Regions from separate parts of the Ancylomarina sp. YFZ004 genome, predicted to be linked through region 3. Evidence: riboswitches for the same ligand, from Rfam matches in the RefSeq annotation. Region 3 holds a riboswitch; each other region holds the start of a gene.
What was found. A riboswitch is a leader RNA that binds a small molecule or an ion and turns the genes downstream of it on or off. The one in region 3 is predicted to bind thiamine pyrophosphate.
Positions count from the first base shown of each region.

Region 1 (3,280 bases), on a different contig from region 3:
CACCAATAGCAAGGATGGGAATACTGATCTTTTGGTTTTGGCATTCTTGTAAGATCTGTTCGTAAGCTCCCAGTCCTAAAACAGGTGCTAGATTCTTCTTAGTATGTGTAAAGCGAAAGGGCCCTAAGCCGATATAATCAACACCAGCTTTGTGAAGTTGGCTAACATCATCCATATTGTTGGCAGTGCCTCCAATGATGAAGTTTGACCCGAGAAGTTTTCTAGCTTTAATAGGTGACATATCAACCTTGCCAAGATGTACGCCATGTGCCCTAATTTCTGTTGCCAGATGAACGTGATCGTTTAAGATAAAAGTGGCCTTGTATTGACGGCATATTTTAACAGCCTGCTTGCCCAGTTTAAGAATCTCTTCGTCGGTTTTATTTTTTAATCGTAGCTGAATCCAATTGGCGCCAGCTTCGCATACCGTTTTGATTTGCTCTATTTCATTGAGCTCAGAGAAATCATTTGTGATAAATTGAAAGTTAGAGATAGAAGGTTTGTCTTTCATAGGCTTATAGTTGGCTTGGATGTTTTGATAGCGCTTCGAAACAAGTTCAGAACTTAGGTTTTCTCCTCCCCAAATAGTTCCTAATACAGCACATCCCGCAAATCCTAAATCCAAACATTCTTGAGTGTTTTTCGAACTGATACCTCCAAGAGCAATGCAATTGTTCACTTGTGGGTTATCTTGGAAGAAAGTTTGGATCTCATCTGTATAAAAAGCAGATGGGTAGCCTTTTTTTGAGATTGAATCGAAAATCGGACTCAGGAAGATATAATCGTATTTTTTGTAATTGTTTAAGACTTGCCGTGGTGTATGACATGATCTACTTTGGCTTAAATTTTCATCTTTTATTGAATATTCTTCAGGCTGATTGATGCTTTTGAAATGAATGCCTCCCAACTTGAAGTTCTCAGACAGTTTGTGGTGCTGATGAAGAATCACGCGAGAATGGTATTTTTTAGGTAAACTAATTAGCATTTCATTCAACTGTGAGACCGAGGCATGTGGTTTCCGAACATGCAGACGCTGAAGCCCAGCTAAAAAGAGAGCTTCCCATAAGTGCACTTCATTCTGAATAATTTCAGGAGGTGTAATAACTATTGGTAACATAGGATAGAGAAATAAGTTTTTTTTGAATAATTGATTAACCGCCTTGAGTGGCGCGTATCAATAAAACTTGATCATCTTCCTTTAGTTGGTATTCATCCCACAGGTTTGAGGGGATAATATTGGGGCCTATTGCAACGGCAAGGCCTTTGGGAGCAGTGTCTAGCTGCTTAAGCAGCTGAGAAATATTTGTAGCATCAGCAAAATCAATGCTTTCATCATTTACATAAACCTTCATACGAATTTGTTTTGTAGTAAATGAGAAGAGGCCTTGGCCAATGGTTGATATTCCTACGTCGGTATAATCCGCATCAGGTTATGAGGGTGTGATCTCAGCCCATAGGGCACCCCTTATCAATTACTATGTTCAAAAAAAAATGTGTGTTTTACAGAAGGCTGGTAAACAGAAATCGTATTGGTATTAACTCCCTTCGGCGGCATTATCCACATCAGGTTATTAAGGGTATAATCTCAGCCTGTTATTTAAGGCACCCCCGTAAAACGTTGTCAAATGTATGGAAATATTTTAATAATTAAAGACTAAGAAGGTTTAGTTTCAAATTATTATTTTGTGTTATCTGATGAGCTTGAAGGTTTTTTCTTAATCTGTGTTAGCTCCATTTTTCTAATTCTAGCACGAATGGCACCTTTTGTTCTTTTCAATTTGATAGCCATATCGCCAACGCTTACACCATCAAAAAAAAGATTGATCATCTCATCATCATCCTTTCTATTCCAAGGTTTATAAGCATCTTTATTTTCTTTTTTGATTTCTTTCATTTTATCAAAGTCGTCCTGGTCCATGCTATGTCTTGTATGAGTTAATAAATAGTTTCAGATTGTAAAGATAGCCAGAAGTATTTAGTTTGAGGCTTTGAATATTTATGGAGTTAGTTCTTTCGTTAATGATAAATCAAATCGGAGTTTTTTGTCTTGTTTTATGTTGTTAACGAATTGTTATATTACTAGGAAATATGTTCAGTAAATCTTAGGTTTGTTATTCAAAAACAAAACAATAAAGGAAATAAGTGTTTAATCCTAAATCCCAAAATCGATGAAGTATTTAAGTTTATTGGCTCTATGCCTCGTATTTCTGTCCTGTAATTTTACACAGTCTGATTCTAAGAAACAAAAAACTGAGCCAGCTGTATTAACAGAAGCAAAATCGCTTACATTGAATATTGAGCAAGTTATGGAAGTGGCCGCTGATAAAGTAGGCCAGGAGATCAGTTTTAAAGGCGTGGTGAATCATGTTTGTGCTCACTCAGGAAAGAGATGTATCCTAAAAAGTGCTGATGGGAATTTATCTCTTCGTGTTGAAGCAACGGGTACACTTGAAGGTTTCAATAAGGAAATTGCAGGTAATGATTTATTGGTAACAGGTATTATAAGGGAAAAACGATTAGCAACTTCTGAGATTGATGAGTTGGCATCAGAAGTGATGGAGAAGCATAAGGGTGAAGAAGGTGGGAAACACTGTAGCTCTGAAATGGCAAACATTAAAGAAATGCGAGCTTGGATGAAAGACAACAACAAAGATTATTATGCTATTTATTATATAGACGGAACAAGTTATGAAATTGTGGAGTAAGAAAAATATACGCAAGTGGCTTAGATTAACTCACCGATATTTGGGTTACTTCTTTGTTGGAATAACCCTTATCTATGCCATATCGGGCATTATATTGAATCATAAAAAGAAAGGTGAAGATCCGGCTTATAAGACCGAGTATGTCAATTATCAATTAGCTTCCAGTCTTAGTCCGGATCAATTAACGGCTTATTGGAAGGAGACTATATCTGATTATCCTTTAAACAGAATCATACCTGGAGGCGACAAGTACAATGTCTACCTAAAAGGTGGTTTGGGAACTTACGATCCGATAAGTGGAGAGCTTAGTTTTGAAGTATATGAAAAAAAGCTATGGGTTTATTTTATGAATAAACTGCATTACAACAGCAAAACAGGATGGATCTTAATGGCTGATATTTTTGCCATAGCCTTGCTTGCTTTTGCTCTTTCGGGGATGTTTATGGTTCCTGGGAAAAAAGGCATTATGGGCATAGGTAAATGGTTAATTGCCATTGGTATTATTCTACCATTTCTCTTTTTTCTATAAAGATTAAAGTAAAAATAAAGCTCATTGAAAGTTGATTCTTTCGATG
Region 1 is NZ_JBTCHQ010000010.1:127,734-131,013, forward strand. It holds gene ACXR6G_RS15490 (thiamine phosphate synthase) at 1-1,117, opposite strand, end outside; gene thiS (sulfur carrier protein ThiS) at 1,152-1,352, opposite strand; TPP riboswitch at 1,386-1,476, opposite strand; TPP riboswitch at 1,524-1,620, opposite strand; gene ACXR6G_RS15500 (hypothetical protein) at 1,679-1,894, opposite strand; gene ACXR6G_RS15505 (hypothetical protein) at 2,169-2,705, shown strand; gene ACXR6G_RS15510 (PepSY-associated TM helix domain-containing protein) at 2,689-3,234, shown strand.
Region 1: it holds a riboswitch for thiamine pyrophosphate, as region 3 does, so the genes downstream of both, thiS (sulfur carrier protein ThiS) here and tenA (thiaminase II) in region 3, are expected to answer to the same signal.

Region 2 (3,280 bases), on a different contig from region 3:
TCAATACACAAAAGCAAAAACTCTTGCTCCTGCTAGAGAAGATGTTGATTCTTTATTGCAAAAAGTAAAAGCTGTATTGTAAGTTACAATCGCTATAAAATATAAAAGGGATGCCAACGGCATCCCTTTTTTTATATCTGATAATTGAAGAATTATTCTTCAATATTTATTTCCTTTTAACTCTGTCCTAAGTTCTTTAAAACAGAGAAGGTTTTATCAATGGCATCATCATTTACCACAATGGTAAATTCGTTGGTTGTAGATATCACTTCTCGAATATTAATACCAGCCCATGCAATACTTTTAAGTATGTGGTAATAGAAACCGGCTTGTTGCGAATTCTCATCTGGAAGCTTAAGGGTAACTGCTGAAAGGCGCCCACTTTTACTTAGCAGACTTTCTTCTTCAAAAATAGCTTCAACTTGTTCAGCTAAAGATTGACTCACCACTAAGTTCGATTCAAAAACCCCTTGAACCATGGTGTAAAAGAACTCCTGGTTTGGCCCAATGGCTCTAAGCAAATCAGTATGTCTCTCAATTAGCATACTTGAATTCTTATAGGTGTAATCAATCAATTGTGAACGGACAATAATATCTCTGACAACCACTTCAGCGCCAAGATGAGAAATTTTTCCCTTCATTTTCGGAATTAATCTATTGATTGACATGACGATTGCTCCACTTTTCACATCAGAACCAAAATATTGTTCCACTTCAGGTTGAATTTTACGAGCCAAAGATGAAACGTTGATTAAGCCTTCTACCAAAGCCTCAGCCAGAAAGGGCTGGTGAGCAATGATTTTTTCTACTATTTGAGAGATACTTAGCATATGTATATATTTTCCTCAAAAATAGACAAAATGTTTAAATTTTCACATGAAATTCGCTATAAGTATTGATTGTATTTGTGAATAAATGAATCCTCTTCATTTCATTGCTGTAATCATAAAAATAATACCTTTGTCTTACCGTTAGGGGTGCTTGTGATACAGGCTGAGATAAAACCCTAGAACCTGATATGCGTAATTGCAGCGTAGGAAAACGATTCAAAACAAAGGGTGTATTCACTACTCTTTTCTTCTATTTCGTAGATCTACCTTTCATAGCTATCAGTCTTATATTTAATAATCTCCATTCATAATTCTTAAAATTTAAGGAATTAGAATGAGCTTTTAATAATACGATTAAACTAAGACATGAAATCAAATTTTGATCAGTACGCATCTGACTACGATGCATGGTTCCTCGAAAACCAAAACCTTTTGTATTCAGAAGTTAAACTTGTTGCGCATTTTCTTTCAAATCCTGGAGATGTATTCTCGGTAGGATGTGGTAGTGGCTTATTCGAAGAAATTTTGGATAAGGAATTCAATATCTCAATTAAGAACGGCTTGGAACCCTCAGTAGGGATGGCAGAGATCGCTCGCAAGCGTGGTTTAAATGTTGAAATTAGCACCGCTGAAAAAATTAATTTAGGCGAAGAAAACTACGACACCATACTTTTTAATGGGACACCAAGTTATATCACCGATTTACAATTAGCTTTCGATAAAGCTTATGCAGCTTTACGTCCAGGAGGAAAGATTGTTGTTATCGATGTTCCTAAGGAAAGTTCATATGCAACGATGTACAATTTAGCCAAAGCTGTTGATTCATGGGATCATCCACTTCTTGAGGGTGTTAATCCAAGAGATCCCTATCCAATTGAATTGGTTCGTGTTGCCAATTGGAGAACAACTCAGGAAAAAATCGACAACTTAAGTACGGCAGGTTTTAAGAATTTTGACTTTGCACAAACACTGACCAAACACCCACTTTATTCAAATCAAGTTGCTGAAGAACCTATCACAGGTTACGATTCAGGAGATTATGTTGCTATTTGTGCCTTTAAAAACTAGATGATATGATACAAGCTGAAAAAATCTATCAGGATTTAGAATTAATCCGACAAAAATCACCTTTGGTGCATAATATCACCAATTATGTGGTCATGAATAATACAGCCAATGCTCTATTATCTATTGGTGCCTCACCAGTAATGGCTCATGCCGAAGATGAAGTTTCCGACATGGTTGATATTGCCAGTTCTCTGGTGATTAATATGGGAACCCTAAGTGAGCATTGGGTGGATGCTATGATTCAAGCTGGTGCACGTGCCAAATCGAAGAAGATTCCAATTGTTTTTGATCCCGTTGGTGTAGGCGCAACAATATATCGCACACAAACTGCTAAGCAAATTATCCAGGTATGTGAACCTCAGATCATTCGAGGTAATGCTTCAGAAATCATGTCCTTAGTTGATGAAAAGACAAAAACTAAAGGAGTAGATAGTACAGAATCGACCTTCACTGCTGTGGATGCAGCAAAAAAAATGGCTATAAAAAATAAAGCTATTGTTGTAATTAGTGGAGAGCTTGATTTTATTACAGATGGAAAAGAACTTATTTCCATACACAATGGATCAAGTATGATGCCACGCGTAACAGGTATGGGATGTACTGCGACGGCTCTAATGGGAGCTTTTGCTGCTGTTAATTCTAATTTACTCGAAGCAGCTGCTCATACCATGGCAGTTATGGGAATCACAGGTGAGTTGGCGGCTATAAAATCAGCTGGCCCAGCCAGTCTGCAAGTTAACTTTATCGATCAGTTATATAATTTAACCGAGAATGATATCAAGACACATTTAAAGGCGAAGTATGAAAAATTTTGATCTGAGTCTGTATCTCGTAACAGATAGAGGATTAACAAAAAACCGTCCTCTGGAAGTGATTATAAAAGAAGCTATTGAAGGTGGTGTGAGCATGGTTCAGATTAGGGAAAAAGACAGCTCTAGTTTAGAATTTTACGAACTGGCCTTAGCTATCAAATCCATACTTGCTCCTTATAAAATTCCTTTAATTATTAATGATCGAGTGGATATCGCACTGGCAGTAGATGCTGATGGGCTGCATATTGGTCAATCTGATCTACCTTATTCTGTTGCCAGAAAATTACTTGGCAAGAATAAAATCATTGGCTTATCTATTGAAAACATTCAGCAGGCAAAGGAAGCTAACGCTTTAGATGTGGATTATATCGGTTTATCACCTGTATTCTATACAGATACAAAAAACGATATTGCCCCTGCTCTTGGTTTAGATGGCATTAAAGAGATTGCTAAAATAAGCAAGCATCGCATGGTTGGTATCGGCGGTATTAACACAAGTAATGCGAGCGATATTGTATCATGTGGCGCAGAAGGGATAGCGGTAGTTTCAGCAATTCTAAGTCATGACGA
Region 2 is NZ_JBTCHQ010000003.1:142,955-146,234, forward strand. It holds gene ACXR6G_RS06195 (hypothetical protein) at 1-82, shown strand, start outside; gene ACXR6G_RS06200 (hypothetical protein) at 177-830, opposite strand; TPP riboswitch at 964-1,057, shown strand; gene ACXR6G_RS06205 (class I SAM-dependent DNA methyltransferase) at 1,197-1,898, shown strand; gene thiM (hydroxyethylthiazole kinase) at 1,904-2,713, shown strand; gene thiE (thiamine phosphate synthase) at 2,700-3,280, shown strand, end outside.
Region 2: it holds a riboswitch for thiamine pyrophosphate, as region 3 does, so the genes downstream of both, ACXR6G_RS06205 (class I SAM-dependent DNA methyltransferase) here and tenA (thiaminase II) in region 3, are expected to answer to the same signal.

Region 3 (3,280 bases):
ATATCGCTCTTTTAAGAGGCATAAATGTAGGTGGCAAACGCAAGCTGCTTATGGCTGATTTGAAAAACCTCTTTGCCAAATTAGGGTTATCAAATTGCATCACCTATATCCAAAGTGGTAATGTTATTTTTGAAATGCTCAAAGACGATGCGAATCAAACGCTTGCCAACAAAATTCAACAAGCAATATCTGCCAAATATGAACTCGAAGTACCTGTAATGGTTCGAAAATATATTGAATGGGAACAAGTGATATTGGACAATCCCTTTTTTAAAGATAAAAGTATAAGCATTGACCGTCTGCATTTGACTCTTTTGGATAAAGAACCAGATTTAGATAGAATTATAGATTTGAAAAAGAAAGATTTTGGTACCGATCAGTTCGAAGTGGTAGGTCATCATGTTTTTCTTTGTTGTACAGATAAATACAGCAAAACGAAGATGACCAATGGACTTTTCGAAAAGAAGTTCGATTGCAAAGCCACAACACGAAATTGGAAAACCGTTATGAAGCTTTTAGAACTGGCTCAATAAATTAAACTGTCGCTTTACTGGCAATATTTTCACCCATAAACACGGATGTTTCATAACCTTTAAGAGTATTCTCAAGAAGGTCATCAGCTAATTTCACTTTTCCTTTTTCGAAGAATAGGACTAGTGTTGAACCTCCGAAAGCAAAGTATCCCTTCTCCTCTCCTTTTTGAATCTGAGAATTATCCTGATAGGTTTGGATGATACTACCGACCATGGTAGCACCTACTTCTGATATAAGGATATCGCCATAATCATCCGTAACTAGCGTGCTGTATGCTCTGTAGTTTTGACAGAAAATCTCCAAACTCTTTTTTAGAGCCATAGGTGAAACCGAAAAATAACGACCTTTTATATCTTTAGATTCTGAAATAAGACCACTTGCAGGAAAGTGAAAACGGTGGTAATCCGTTGGAGCCAAACGAGCAATAAGCATTGATCCGTCAGCGTATTTTTCAGCTAGTTCTTTATTCTTAAGAAACGACTTAATCGTAAACTCAGATCCTTTTACAAAAAATGAAGAAGCATCAGTAATAGACTGAAAAGCAAGCAATTTACCATCAGCAGGTGAAACAACACCATTCCCGATTGGTCTCTTCTCTGCTTGTATCTTTCTAAAGAAAAAATCGTTAAAATTTAGATAGGCCTTACTATCGGTTATCTTATAATTGGATAGATCGATTTGATATTGAGCAATAAACTTATCAATTTTCTTCTTGGATAAACGGCTACTCATATACCAGCCACCAAGCATGGTTAACATTTTTCGTTTAACAAGAGTGTGAAGTGTTACTTTACCCAGAGAAGAATTATAAAGCCATCTTAACATTCCTTCACTTGGAACAAATTCTTTAACTAGACTTCCACTCTTTCTTTCTATATATTGTAAGGATCCCATAAATCTGATTTGAATACAAATTTAATCGATTTCGAAAAAGATTAAGGCTTCTTTTCCATTTTCTCACAATTTTATCCGATTTTATATTGATTTCACCTCATTTTTCAGGTAATCTATCTCTGAAGCAGCCTAATTCTATGTCAAAACTTCTTAAAACAAAAAATACATTTGAAGTAAACAATAGAAGCTTTATCTTGTCGAAGCAAATAGAAATAGCCTTTGATCTAAAAATTAGCATACAAAATACGATGGAGAATAGTCAGCCAGATGGCAAAAAAAGAAAAGATATCACAGTGGGATTAGAAGTTGAAATTGTACTAAAACAAGATCAACGAAGTGGCGATTTAACAGATGGTGTCGTGAAGCGTATACTCACCAAATCTCCCAATCACCCTCATGGCATAAAAGTGCAACTGGAAACAGGCGAAGTGGGACGTGTCAAGAATATTCTCGACGAAGATTAATAATAATAATAATGACCGTTAGGGGTGCTCATTATTGGGCTGAGATTAAACCCTGGAACCTGAAATGCATAATAGCAGCGTAGGAAAATGGATATTTAGTTTAGACATTTAGTTCAATCTGTTGTCGCCCATATCCCTGCCTGCATCTTTTAAAATAAAATAATGATGAGTTGGAGCGAAAACACCTGGAAACAAAATAAAGATACCTACACCCAAATTCTTGATCTACCTTTTATAAAGGGCTTAATTGATGGAACTCTTTCAAAAGAACGATTCAATTTTTATATCCAACAGGATGCCATTTATCTTGCAGAATTTGGGAAAGTACTTGCAGGCATTGCAAGTAAATTAAAACAAGCCATTGATAGCGAAGCATTTTATAAATTCGCCTGTGATACCATGATAGTTGAGCAAAGCCTACACAGCACTTTCCTCAAAGAAAAAGCAGAACAAGCTTCACCAAGCTGTCTTTTATATACGTCGTATTTACACAAACAATTAAATCAAGCTCCAATCGAAATCAGTCTGGCAGCGGTATTGCCCTGTTTCTGGATATATAGGGAAGTAGGTGATTATATCCTTGCCAATCAAACTTCTTCTGACAATCCATATCAAGTCTGGATCGATACCTACGGAGGAGAAGAATTTGCGGGTGCAGTGAATCAAGCCATTCAAATTTGTGATAAATATGCTGAAAACTCTACCAAGTTTCAACAAGAGCAAATGACTGAAGCTTTTTTAATGGCCTCGAAAATGGAATGGCTATTTTGGAACAGTGCCTGGAACTTAGAAGCTTGGAAAGCATAAAAATTAATAGATTCCTCTTTTTATTTCTCAAGTCTACATCAAGGAAAAAAGAACTTTACTATATTTAATCTCATAAGAGTATAAACCACTCGTTTTCTACATCCATTTTGGAATAAGTAAACGATCATACTCTTTTTGACTTATGCATATTAACCAAAATACTCAAAAGTGGATATCGAACACATATTTAATAATAATCGGAAATGGATTAGTGAAAAGCTCAATCAAGATCCTGAATACTTTAAGAAACTAACTGAAGATCAAAGTCCTGAAATCTTATACATTGGTTGTTCTGATAGTCGAGTTACTACCGGAGATTTAATGGGTATAAAACCTGGTGATATGTTCGTTCACCGAAATATTGCCAATATGGTTTCCAACACAGATTTAAGTGCCATGTCGGTTATTAACTACGCCGTTAGCTTCCTTAAGGTGAAGCATGTGGTAATTTGTGGTCACTACAATTGTGGTGGTGTAAAAGCGGCTATGCAGGCAGAAGATATGGGAATACTAAACCCCTGGCTGAGAAACATTCGCGACGTTTATCGCTTACACAAAGATGAGTTAAATGCCATTGATGA
Region 3 is NZ_JBTCHQ010000001.1:295,554-298,833, forward strand. It holds gene ACXR6G_RS01260 (DUF1697 domain-containing protein) at 1-533, shown strand, start outside; gene ACXR6G_RS01265 (phosphatidylserine decarboxylase) at 535-1,428, opposite strand; gene ACXR6G_RS01270 (YwbE family protein) at 1,566-1,892, shown strand; TPP riboswitch at 1,903-1,995, shown strand; gene tenA (thiaminase II) at 2,055-2,699, shown strand; gene ACXR6G_RS01280 (carbonic anhydrase) at 2,868-3,280, shown strand, end outside.